DNA from 4 places in the Thermosipho ferrireducens genome. Region 3 is predicted to be linked to each of the others. Evidence: predicted binding sites of a transcription regulator. Region 3 holds the regulator's gene; each other region holds the start of a gene.
The links. Region 3 encodes HrcA, which represses chaperone genes, less so after heat shock. Its sites were predicted from a motif close to ATTAGCACTCNNANNNTNNGAGTGCTAAT; they were not measured.

Region 1 (3,217 bases), 800 kb from region 3:
TTCTCTTTCAATTCTGTTTCAGTAGCTGCACCAACTTTAATTACTGCCACACCACCAGCGAGTTTTGCCATTCTTTCCTGTAAAGTTTCTTTTTCATATTCGGAAGTTGTTTGTTCAATTTGAGCTTTAATCTGGGAAATTCTCTTTTTGATTTCTTCTGGATCGCCTTTTCCACCAACAATTATTGTATCATCTTTCTTTACTCTTACAACATCTGCTCTACCAAGATCATTCAATGTTAAATCTTCAAGGTTAATTCCTACTTCTTCACTTGCAACAATTCCACCAGTAAGAATCGCTATATCCTGAAGCATCGCTTTTCTTCTATCTCCAAATCCAGGAGCTTTAACCGCAACTGTATTGAGTGTACCTTTAAGTTTGTTAAGTACGAGTGTTGTAAGAGCTTCTCCCTCAACATCTTCAGCTATTACTACTAATGGTTTTCCTGTTTGTGCAACTTTTTCAAGAATTGGAATTAATGGTTTAATATTGGAAAGTTTTCTATCGGTGATGAGAATAAATGGTTCATTATATACTGTTTCCATTTTTTCTGGATCAGTTACAAAGTAAGGAGAAATGTAACCTCTGTCAAATTGCATACCTTCTGTAAATTCAACAAATGTCTCTATGGATTTGCTATCTTCCACTGTAATAACACCATCTTCTCCTACTTTTTCCATTGCTTCTGCAATAAGTTTTCCTATTTCTTCACTGTTAGCACTTATAGAAGCAACATGAGCTATATCATCAGAATTTTCGAGTTTCTTGGAAATCTTTTTTATTTCTTCTACAGCTTTTGCCACTGCTTTTTCAATACCTCTTTTTACAAGAATTGGATTTGCTCCCGCGGTAACATTTTTAATACCTTCCTTGATCATTGCCTGAGCGAGCACTGTAGCTGTTGTTGTACCATCGCCAGCAACATCATTTGTTTTACTTGCCACTTCTTTAACAAGTTGTGCCCCCAGATTTTCAAATTTATCTTCCAATTCAATTTCCTTTGCAATAGAAACTCCATCATTGGTAATTGTAGGGCTTCCCCATGATTTTTCTATAACAACATTTCTTCCTTTTGGACCCAAAGTAATTTTCACAGCATCTGCTACTGCATCAACGCCTCTTTCGAGCGCTCTTCTTGCTTCTTCACTGAATCTGAGTATCTTTGCCATAAGCTTTCACCTCCCCTTAGTCTTCAAATTTAGCAAGTATATCTTCCAGGTCAATTATTATGTAATCCTCATCATCGATTTTGATTTCAGTTCCCGAATATTTTGAAAAAATAACCTTATCTCCTACACGAATGTCAATATCATCATCCTCAATGTTCCCAACAGCGATGACTTCAGCCTTCATAGGCTTTTCTTTGGCTGTGTCTGGAAGAACGATTCCTCCTTCTGTTCTTTTTTCCTCTGTAATTGGCTTTATTAAAAGTCTCGAACCCAGTGGTGTAACCTTCATCGTCAAACCCCCTTTCAAAATTTTTGTGTTATCACTCTACATATATGACTGCTAATTTTAGTGTACACAAAAAACGCGATTTTGTGAAGTCTAAATATTTGCCATGAGCAGTGATTAAAGCAGAATATTTATAATTAATGTTATTTTTCTTTGAAAATCATACCCAGCTCTTAAAAACGGAAGGGAGGCTTATCGCCTCCCTTGTTTAAATGGTGGAGCCGATGGGACTTGAACCCACGGCCTCTACCGTGCCATGGTAGCGCTCTCCCAGCTGAGCTACGGCCCCATATTAAAATACATTTATTAATTTACCACATGTTTCACTTCTAGTCAAGTTTTTCAAACCAAAGGTCGAAATCGGCTTTTTGAGAAATCAAGAAGTGAAAAATTTACTTTTTTATCGTTTCAAACAAATGTAAAAGATTTTATTTTTTACTAACCTCGCCAATCTCGCCAACTCTCGCTAAGTTAAGATTCCTCGTCACTACGTTCCTCGGAATGACATAAGCGGGGGATTCCTCACCTTTTTGTTTCTTGGAATGACATAAACGGAGAGCTTTTTGCCTTCTTGTTTCTCAGAATGACATGAATAGGAATACTCTTCTTGCTCCTTAGAATGATTTTCTTCCTTTGTCATCCTGAGCGCAGCGGAAGGGATGTCATCCCGAGAAATGAAATGAGGAAGGGGATGTCATCCTGAGGAGCGTCAGCGACGAAGGATCTTGTTTTTTTCTGACACTCGCCAATCTCGCTAATCTCGCCAACTCTCGCCAAAATAAGATTCCTCACCCTTCGGGTTCGGAATGACATGGGTGGGGAGCCAGTTCTCGCTAACTCTCGCAAGACCTTTCGTACTCCGTGCTCAGGACAAGCCTTGCCAATCTTTTACATTCTAAATTACCGCTTTTTATAAATTTTATGGTACAATATTTAAGAAAAAGTAAAAACAGAAAATAGAAAAAAATAGAAAGGAGCAGGATAGTGAGATGGAAACTACGACAATTTAATAAGGAGTTGGTTAATGAGCTTTCTAAAAAGCTTAAGATTCCTTATCTTACTTCACAACTCCTTGTAACGCGAGGATTCAACGATCCAGAAAAGGCCTGGAAATTTATCAATCCAATAAAAGAGGATTTAAGGTCCCCGTTTTTACTCAAAGATATGTCAAAGGCTGTTGAAATTTTGATTATGGCACGTCAAAAAGGGTTACCCGTGCTTGTTTATGGAGACTATGACGTTGACGGAATTACTGGAACAGCTACTCTTGTGAGTTTTCTTTCAAAACATGGGTGGGAAGTAGATTATTATATACCAAACCGTTTAGATGAAGGTTATGGCATCCAGCCTTCAATCGTACAGAGCTTTTACGAAAAAGGATTTAAAGTTTTATTAAGCGTTGACTGTGGCATCACAAGCTTTGAAGCGGTTGAATTAACTAAGAAACTCGGTATGTATGCAATAATAACTGACCATCACAGTACCAAGGATGTACTGCCAGTTGCTGATGCTGTAATTGATCCAAAAAGAGCTGATGATAATTATCCTTTTAAAGATTTTGCTGGTGTTGGTGTTGCTTATAAACTAATTACCGCATTGGCAAAATCTCTGGATATTCCCGAGGAAGATGTAGATACTTTGCTGGATCTTGTGGCCCTGGGGACCATAGCAGACATGGTAGAACTTGTAGATGAAAACCGTTACATTGTAAAAGAAGGTCTGAAAAAATTAAACAATACAAATAGAATAGGTCTAATTCAGT
Region 2 (3,217 bases), 580 kb from region 3:
TCTAAAGTAATGTTTTAATTCTTCTCTTACGGATTCTTCGATTTTTTCGAACGATAATCCTGCTTCAAGTTTTCTTAATATCTTATCACTTGCAAGGTTACTTGTCATAATGATAATAGTGTTTCTGAAATCAACGGTATTTCCTTTTCCATCTGTTAATCTTCCATCGTCAAAGACCTGGAGTAATACGTTGAATATTTCGGGATGTGCTTTTTCCACTTCATCAAGTAGTATTACACTGTATGGTTTTCTTCTTACCTGTTCTGTTAACTGCCCTCCTTCGTCGTATCCAACATATCCTGGAGGAGCGCCTATTAGTCTTGCAACTGAGTGCTTTTCCATATATTCACTCATATCTATGCGTATTAAAGAATTTTCTGAACCAAATAAAAGTTCTGCTATAGTTTTTGCGAGTTCTGTTTTTCCTACACCACTTGGTCCAAGGAATAAAAATGTTCCAATTGGTCTGTTGGGATCTTTAATACCTGCACGAGCTTTTCTTATAGCATCTGCGACTACTTTTACTGCTTCTTCCTGATCAACCATTCTACGATGAACAAGTTGTTCAAAATTTAGCAATTTTTCTTTTTCTGACTCCATCATCTTAGTTGCAGGAATTCCAGTCCAGGATTCTACAACCTTTGCCACGGTGTCCGCTGTTACTGTATCACTACCGTATTTTTTTTCTAATTCCTCGTACTGTTTTTGAAGAGTAAACATTTGCTGTTTCATTTCAGCTGCTTCCTTATATTGAGAGTTTATTGTGAGTTCATCTATTTTTTCGCCGAGAGCATTTATTTTTTCTTTTAGTTCAGAAAGCCTGGGATCAGTGTTTTTAAGTCGGATTTTAGCGGCGGCTTCATCGATAAGGTCAATTGCTTTGTCTGGCAAAAATCTATCCTGAATGTATTTAGAAGAAAGTTTTGCAGCAGCTTCAAGCGCTTCATCAGATATTTTAATATTGTGATGACTTTCGTAGGTTTCTTTTAAACCTTTTAAAATTTCTATAGTTTCTTCAACACTTGGCTCTTTTACCATAACAGGCTGAAATCTTCTTGCAAGAGCTTTGTCTTTTTCTATATGTTTTCTATACTCATCTAATGTGGTGGCTCCTATACAATGCAATTCTCCACGTGCTAAAGCTGGTTTTAACATATTAGAAGCGTCCATCGCTCCTTCTGCAGCTCCTGCGCCTACAATTGTGTGTAGTTCGTCTATGAAAAGAATTACATTGTCTTTCATTTTCCTTATTTCATCTATGACTTTTTTTAATCTTTCTTCGAATTCTCCTCTGTATTTACTTCCTGCTAACATTTTTCCAAGATCAAGCATAAGTACTTTTTTGTTTTTCAATGCATCTGGAACATTTCCCGATATTATTTTTTGAGCCAGCCCTTCAACTATAGCAGTTTTTCCGACACCTGGATCGCCAACTAAGACGGGGTTGTTTTTTGTTTTTCTTACTAATATTTCAATTACCCTTTGTAACTCTTCGTTTCTGCCTATGACAGGGGATAATTTTCCTTCTTTCGCTAATTTTGTTAGATCTACGGTATATTTATTGAGAATGTTTTCTTCGCTGTTTAATTCCCCACTTTCGACAAGTTCTTTTACTGCTTTTAAAAGATTTTCATATGTTATTCCAGCCTTTCCAAGAACACTTGCAGCTTGTAATGTTCCATCTTTTAAGAGGGCCAATACAAAATGAATAGGGGAAACTTTGTTGTTTCCTAATAATTTAGCCTCTTTTCGGGCTAAATCCAGAACACGAGACAATTCATTTGAAATATAAACCTGGGATCCAGAACCATAGTAAACGCCATATTGCGATTCGATTAACTCCTCCAGACTATTGAGAATTTCTTCAGTATTTACATTTAGTTGTTGAAAAATTTTTGATACATCTTCTTCCTGCATTACTTCGTATAACACGTGTTCAGGTTTGAGCAAATTCTGCCTTTTGTGAGTTAATTGTTCAGCTGCTTGCTGAAGAATGTCGTTCATCCTTTCATCTAAAAACCTCATTTTTTCACCTCCGGATATTATTTTTTTATTTATCACTCATATATTTAGACTGCTAAAATTATTTACAGTTCAGTGTCGTTTGTATCTAAAATATTACTAAGAGTATAAATTTTTATCAAGGATCTTGTTTTTACCAACCTCGCTAACTCTTGCTAATTACAAGATTCCTCACCCTTCGGGTTCGGAATGACAAAGGAAGAAAAGATCATCCCGAACACATGTGAGGGGGATCTTATTTTACCAGCCTCGCTAATCTCGCTAACACTCGCTAACCCTCGCCAACTTCTCCAACTCTCGCCAACTTATTTTTTTAACAAAAGAATGTTAAAATTTAAGGTGATTATTTAGAGATAAATAAAAGCAAAAAAATCAAGAAAATGTGAGGTGGCGTTTTTGGTTTATAAGGTAGCTGTTTCAAATTTGAATTTAAATAAAACGTTTTTGTATTCATCGCAGATAAAACTGGAAATAGGTGAGCGTGTTCTGATAGATTTTAACGGAAATAGAAGAGTTGGGTATATTGTTCAGGAGAGCAATGAAAAAGGCGCAGTTAAATCTATCATTGAAAGAATAGATGGAAAGAGTTTTCTGGAAAAATGGCGTGTGAAGATTCTTTTAGGGGTTTCAAATTTCTTTGGTGCGCCTGTTGGAAAACTTTTTGATCTATGTTTTCCCAAAGGTTTAGATGATTATTTCGTAACTTATGTAAAGTCCCGGAGTCCTTTTCTTGGCTTTGATAACCTGTCGGTAGAGAGCTTTATTAGCAAATATGGAAAAAATAAGCTTAATGAATTTATAAAACAGGGAATAGTTGAAATAGTAAAAGATTTTACGGTTCGTACTCCACGTCCTAAAAAGGAACTTTTTGTAAAACTTATTTCCAATCTGGAAGAACTGGCATATAAACGTTTAACAAAAAAACAACTCATGGTTGTTAATTATCTTCTTTCTACCAAAGTAGTATCCTATGAAGAATTGAAGGCTGAACTGAATATTAATTTAGACGTAGTTTATCAATTGAAAAGAAAAGGAATTGTTGAAATTTTCGAAGAAAGAATAGAGCAGTTTGAGAAAATACAGCTCACAAACTTACAAAAAGAAGTAGTAAATGAAATAATAAATAATCCGGGGATGCATTTATTAATGGGAGTAACTGGAAGCGGGAAAACAGAAGTTTATATAGAGGTTATGA
Region 3 (3,217 bases):
GATTTAAATGGCTTTGAACGTATCGAAAGTGTTAGCAGGGCTTGGTGTGGTTTTTGGAATCTTTGGGTACATGCCTCATATAGGTTGGTTTTTTGGACTTATTGGATTGATTCTTTTCTTAATGGGAGTGTATAACATATCCAATACTTTGAAAGATTCTCGAATTTTTAGGTATTTTTTAACTTCTGTAGTTTTTGGATTTATTTCTGTAGTTATTTTTGCAATAGTGATATTTACCGGTATGGTAAGTATGTTTTCTGAGCACGCAGTGATGCCTTTTGGTGAAAGAGCTCCGTTTGGGTATGAAACGACAGATTATGGTTTTGGCGAGGTGCATTTTGAAGATCAAGTATTTTCAATGACAGGGAATTTTGTTATAAGTTTTGTTTCTTTTGTTGGGTTAATGATAATTGCAATTGTATACAAAATAAGAGCATATAGACTATTATCAGAACGTCTTTCCTTGAATATTTTTAATATGGCAGCTTCATTTTACAAATGGGGAGCTATATTGGTTGTGCTTATGATTGGAATGGTATTTATATTGATAGGTGACATTCTTGCTGTAATAGGATTCTTTTCCATTCCAGATGATTTTGGTGAAAATATTTAAAAAGTTCAGGTATTATTTTTTGTAACAAAACTATCCATTTGACGCGCGAAGCTTTTTGTGTTATACTTTAATTAGCAATCTAATTTATAGAGTGATAAAGCGTTTGATAAAGGTGAGGTGGTGTAGTGAAGGATCTTACAGAAAGGCAGCAAAAGATCCTTTATTGTGTTGTTAGAGAATACGTTAAAACTGGAAGTCCTGTTAGTTCGAAACGAATTCTGGAGTCTACAAATCTTGACTGGAGTGGAGCCACGGTCAGGAACGATTTGAGAAAATTAGATTATCTTGGGTATATTTATCAACCACATACTTCCGCTGGAAGAATACCCACAGATAAAGGGTTGCGTTTTTACGTTGACGAGGTTCTTTCGTTGAGACAGGCAACAAAGCGTACTGGCTACTCGGTTAATACTACTACACAATTTCCAATAGGAGATCTTGACAGAATTATTCAGGGGGCTGCAAAACTTCTGGCTTCAACTGTAAGAAGCTATGTTATTGTAGAAAAGCCGAGCCCTATTAATTTAAGAATAAAAAGAATAGTTCTTACACCAGTTACTCCAAATTTTACTATTGTAAACATAATAACAGAACTTGGTTTAACTTCGGTTTTGCCAATGCAACATTCAGAAGTTTTTAATTTAGTTGATATCGAGGCCTTTTTAAATAAAAGTTTGCAGGGAGCAACTTTGAACGATTTTAAAATGAGACTCAGGGAAGTGATTGAAAAATTCTCCTGGGCAGAAGGTAGATTAAAGGAATTTATTGAACTTTCCGAGAGAATTGCTACTGAAAGGTATGAAGATTATATAAGTGAGGGAATATCTAATTTGATTTCTGGAAAAAAATTTGATAGTGATAAACTGAAAGAAATCATAAGATATTCTACAACTTTTGAGTTTTATTCATACATATTTAGTATGAAAGATGGAATTTACGTAGGCAAGGAACATGGGATTAGAAATTTTGAACAATATAGTATATTAATTGTCCCATATTTTGTTGGAAATAAAAAAGTGGGAAAACTTGCCACAATCTTTGATAAATACAGTGACTATGATAAGGTTTTTGATAGTGTGGAATATGTGGTTAATAGACTTACAGAATATTTCACAGTGGTTGCAAGAAACATTCAATAGGAGGTGGTATAAGATGGAAGAAAAAAGAACAAATGCCAGCAGCGAAAAAATGAAAAATAAAGAAGTACTTGATGAAAAAAATGTAGATACAGAAAATAAAGAAGTTACCGAATTAAAAGAACGAATAAAAGAACTGGAAAATCAATTAAGAGAGTTTGAAAACTACGCCAGGCGTTTAAAGGCACAATTTGAAAATTATAAAATGGAAGCAGCAAAAGAAAAGGAAATGATATCTGTATCTGCTACAGGGCGTATTGTCGAAAAGTTTATACCAGTGCTGGATGATTTTAAGCGAGCCTTTTCAGGAGCTGAGGATAGTGTAAAAGAAAGTGTCTTTTATAAGGGTATAGAAATTATATATAAAAATTTCAAAAAAGCGTTAGAAAGTTTGGGACTTAAGCAAATAGAAGTTGGTGAAAAATTTGATCCATTTGAACACGAAGCTGTGGAAAAAATAGAAGATGAAGAAAAAGAAGAATATACAGTTTTAGAAGTTGTTGAGGATGGTTATAAATTTTTGGATAGGGTAGTGAAACCAGCAAAAGTCAAGGTATCTGTTAAACCCAGGAGGTGAATTTTATGCCCAAAAAAGATTATTATGAAATACTCGGTGTTTCGAGAAGTGCAACGGACGAAGAAATTAGAAGAGCTTACAAAAAATTAATAAAACAATGGCATCCTGATAGACACCATGAAAATAAAAAAGTAGCTGAACAAAAATTCAAAGAAATTCAGGAGGCGTATGAAGTACTGTCTGACCCGGAAAAAAGAGCTATGTACGATAGATATGGATATGTTGGGGACATTCCCCCAAACATGGGTGAAGGTTTTGGCGGTTTTGGTGGTTTTAGAGGGTTTGAAGATATATTCAGAGATTTTGGAGAATTTATTAATAATGACATATTTAACATATTTTTTGGAAATCAACGAACATCTTCCAGTAGAAAGCGAAGAACTGCCCGGAGAGGCGAAGATATTAATATTTCTGTTGATGTAAATTTTCAGGAACTGTTTACAGGTGTTAAGATACCGTTGGAGTACGAACGATATGAGGTTTGTGAGCATTGTCAAGGAGAAGGTGTGGAACCTTCAAGTGGATGGGTGAGTTGTCCGAAATGTCATGGAACGGGAACTGTTCGTGAGGAAAGAAGAACCTTTTTGGGGGTGGTTATTAATCAATATACTTGTAATCAATGTGGAGGTACAGGAAAAATTCCAGGAGAAACGTGCAGTGTTTGTAAAGGAAGTGGAAGAGTTAAGAAAAGGCATAAAGTTGAGGTAAAAATTCCGGCAGGGATAGAAAATGGAACCACCTTAAGAATTCAAAAAGGTGGAAATGCAGGTTATTATGGAGGAGAATACGGTGATTTATATATTCATGTGAGAGTTACAGGCGGTGCGGGTTTTATAAGAGAAGGAAATAATCTTGTAAAGGATGTAACAATCGATTATGTGAGTGCTATTC
Region 4 (3,217 bases), 700 kb from region 3:
AATCCTATTAATTATCTGAGAGGTATTAACGCGTTTTTGCTATTTGGGGAAAGAGATTATCAGGTAACAAAAAAAGAAGAGGAGATTTACAGAAAATATTTTCCTGATCTGAAAATAAAGGTTTATCCAGGTTTGAATCATCTGTTTATAGAGGGTAAAGGAGTTCCTAATCCCTATGAATATTTTAAAGAAGGTCATGTTAGTGAAAAGGTAATAAAAGATATATATTACTGGATAAAGGAGGCAAAAAAATGAGAAAAGAACTACTTGATCTTAAAGTAAGATCAATAGTCTTGTTAATTGCTATAACTGGATTATTCTTTGTTATTGCACCACTTCAAAAAGTGACGATTAATATGCTAAGTGAAAATGCAGAGGCAGTTGAAAAGTTTATAGGAAAAGGTTTTGTTGAGAATCTAAAAGATTGGAAATTCTATATATACTCACAGTGGTTTGGAAAAAATTTTGGTCAGTTTATCCCTATAATAGCCATAATTTTTGCCTTTCCATTGTTTTCAAGAGAATATGAAAGTGGCACCATAGAATTTCTTCTTACAAGAAATTCACGGCAGCGTGTTTTTGTGAATAAATTGTTTGTAAGTTCTATAATCTTGCTGGCAGAAATAGTGTTTTTTTCGATTCTTCCCGCTATATATTCAATAATTTTTTCTAAAGAGTTGAATTATAGTTATCTGTTTCAGTTTATGATTCATGTGATTCTGGGAGGAATGTTCTGGTATAGTGTTACCTATATGTTTTCCGTTGTTTTTAACGATCAGGTAAAACCCATACTATTTTCTGTAGTATTCCTGGGTGGAACTACAGCGTTAGGTTTTTTAAAACCGCTCCAATTTTTGAATACATATACGTATATACTTGGAACTGATATATTAAAAGGTGAAGGAATTAATGTTAGCTATTCATTTATGCTTTTGCTATTGACAGTTATTATTTTAATCATCAGCTATCAGGTGTTTTTGAAGAAAGAAATTTAGGAGGTGAAAAGATGATAATTTCAACAACAGAAAATGTTCCCGGTTATGAGATAACAGAAGTCTTGGGAGTTGTGATAGGAAATATTGTGCACTCAAAACATTTAGGGAAGGATATAGCAGCTGCTTTTAAAACACTTGCAGGTGGAGAAATACGATCATATACAGAGATGATGACTGAAGCAAGGAACAAAGCTCTGGAAAGAATGATAGATGAAGCTGAAAAATTGGAAGCAGATGCAGTAATAGGCATAAGGTTTGGAAGCTCCTCTGTAATGTCAGGAGCCGCTGAAATGCTTGCGTATGGAACCGCTGTTAAGCTAACAAGAAAGCAGAGATAGCAATTTACATTTATGGGTAACGATTGCTATACATTTAAGTAATATTTATGTTAACACAACGGATGAGCAGTATTTATGAGCTCATCCGTTTTTTATTTTTTATATTTATCACTCTTGACAAGAGAGTGCTAATATCATATAATATGAAATGGGAGGTGAAAGAAATGGCAGAGAAAAAAGAATTTGTAGTAGGAATAGATCTTGGAACAACAAATAGCGTAATAGCCTGGATGAAACCAGATTCTTCTACAGAGGTTATACCAAACGCAGAAGGTTCAAGAACAACTCCTTCAATAGTAGCTTTTACAAAATCAGGAGAAATTCTCGTTGGTGAACCTGCAAAAAGACAGCTTATTCTTAATTCGGACAGAACTATTAAATCTATAAAAAGAAAGATGGGTTCAGATTATAAAGTTAGTATCGATGATAAATCATACACCCCACAGGAAATAAGCGCATTTGTACTAAAAAAACTTAAAAGAGATGCGGAAGAATATTTAGGTGGGGAGATTAAAAAAGCTGTTATTACATGTCCTGCATACTTTAATGATGCCCAAAGACAGGCCACAAAAGAAGCAGGTGTTATTGCAGGTTTTGAAGTGCTCAGGATTATAAATGAACCAACGGCAGCTGCTCTGGCGTATGGTCTTGATAAGAAAGGGAAAGAAGAAAAGGTATTGGTTTATGACCTTGGTGGTGGAACTTTTGACGTTTCAATTTTAGAAATTGGTGATGGAGTAATTCAGGTAATTGCAACTTCTGGTAATAATCACCTCGGTGGAGATGATTTCGATCAGAGAATTATAGATTGGCTTGCAGAAGAATTTAAAAAGCAACATGGAGTTGATTTAAGGGAAGATAAACAGGCACTTCAAAGGTTGAGAGATGCTGCAGAAAAAGCCAAGATAGAATTGTCGAGTAAAATGGAAACTGATATAAGTCTTCCTTACATAACAGCGACTTCTGAAGGTCCTTTGCACCTGGAAATAAGATTGACAAGATCAATGTTTGAATCTTTAACTAAAGACCTTGTAGAAATGACAAGACAACCTATAGAAAGAGCTCTGTCAGATGCTAAATTGAAACCGGAAGATATTGATGAAATTATATTAGTTGGTGGGATGACACGTGTTCCAATGGTGCAGAGGTTTATCAAAGAAATTTTTGGAAAGGAACCCAATAAGGGAATTAATCCAGATGAAGCGGTAGCGCTTGGAGCCGCGATTCAAGCAGCGATTCTTGCAGGTGAGGAAGGCGCAAGAGGTAAGGACATAGTACTTGTTGATGTTACTCCACTTACACTTGGAATAGAAGTAAAAGGTGGTTTATTTGAACCAATTATTCAGAGAAATTCAACGATTCCTATAAAGAAAAGTAAGGTATTTACTACAGCAGAAGATGGACAAACAGAAGTTGAAGTAAGGGTATTCCAGGGAGAACGACCAATAGCTGCGGATAATATACTCCTGGGTAGTTTCAGGTTAGTGGGGATTCCACCAGCTCCTCGTGGAGTACCTCAAATAGAAGTTACTTTCGATATTGACAGCGATGGAATAGTGCATGTCTCTGCTAAAGACCTGGGGACTGGAAAAGAACAAACAATGGTTGTTACAGGCAGACATAAGTTAAGTGAAAGTGAAATAGAGAAGATAATAGAGGATGCTAAAAAGTATGAAGAACAGGATAAAAGAAGAAAAGAAGAAGTGGAGCTAAAGAACAGAGCGGATGAACTGGTATACTACATTGAAAAATCATTGAAAGAATATGGTGATAAAGTTCCAGAGGATTTGAAAAATAAACTTCAAACACTTGCTGGAGATTTGAGAGATGCTATTAATAAAAATGATATACCAAGAATTAAAATGCTCTTTGATGAACTTGAAA

Region 1: the regulator HrcA is predicted to act here: its motif matches at 1,486-1,514, upstream of groES (co-chaperone GroES).
Region 2: the regulator HrcA is predicted to act here: its motif matches at 2,054-2,082, upstream of JYK00_RS02390 (ATP-dependent Clp protease ATP-binding subunit).
Region 4: the regulator HrcA is predicted to act here: its motif matches at 1,438-1,466, upstream of dnaK (molecular chaperone DnaK).

What each region holds. Positions count from the first base shown of each region.
Region 1 is NZ_CP071446.1:1,077,464-1,080,680, reverse strand. It holds gene groL (chaperonin GroEL) at 1-1,169, opposite strand, end outside; gene groES (co-chaperone GroES) at 1,186-1,458, opposite strand; tRNA gene JYK00_RS05365 (tRNA-Ala) at 1,669-1,744, opposite strand; gene recJ (single-stranded-DNA-specific exonuclease RecJ) at 2,440-3,217, shown strand, end outside.
Region 2 is NZ_CP071446.1:475,804-479,020, reverse strand. It holds gene JYK00_RS02390 (ATP-dependent Clp protease ATP-binding subunit) at 1-2,025, opposite strand, end outside; gene priA (replication restart helicase PriA) at 2,419-3,217, shown strand, end outside.
Region 3 is NZ_CP071446.1:1,877,721-1,880,937, reverse strand. It holds gene JYK00_RS09210 (DUF996 domain-containing protein) at 8-613, shown strand; gene hrcA (heat-inducible transcriptional repressor HrcA) at 739-1,752, shown strand; gene JYK00_RS09200 (nucleotide exchange factor GrpE) at 1,802-2,326, shown strand; gene dnaJ (molecular chaperone DnaJ) at 2,332-3,217, shown strand, end outside.
Region 4 is NZ_CP071446.1:1,182,696-1,185,912, forward strand. It holds gene estD (esterase EstD) at 1-255, shown strand, start outside; gene JYK00_RS05890 (ABC transporter permease subunit) at 252-995, shown strand; gene JYK00_RS05895 (YbjQ family protein) at 1,007-1,333, shown strand; gene dnaK (molecular chaperone DnaK) at 1,498-3,217, shown strand, end outside.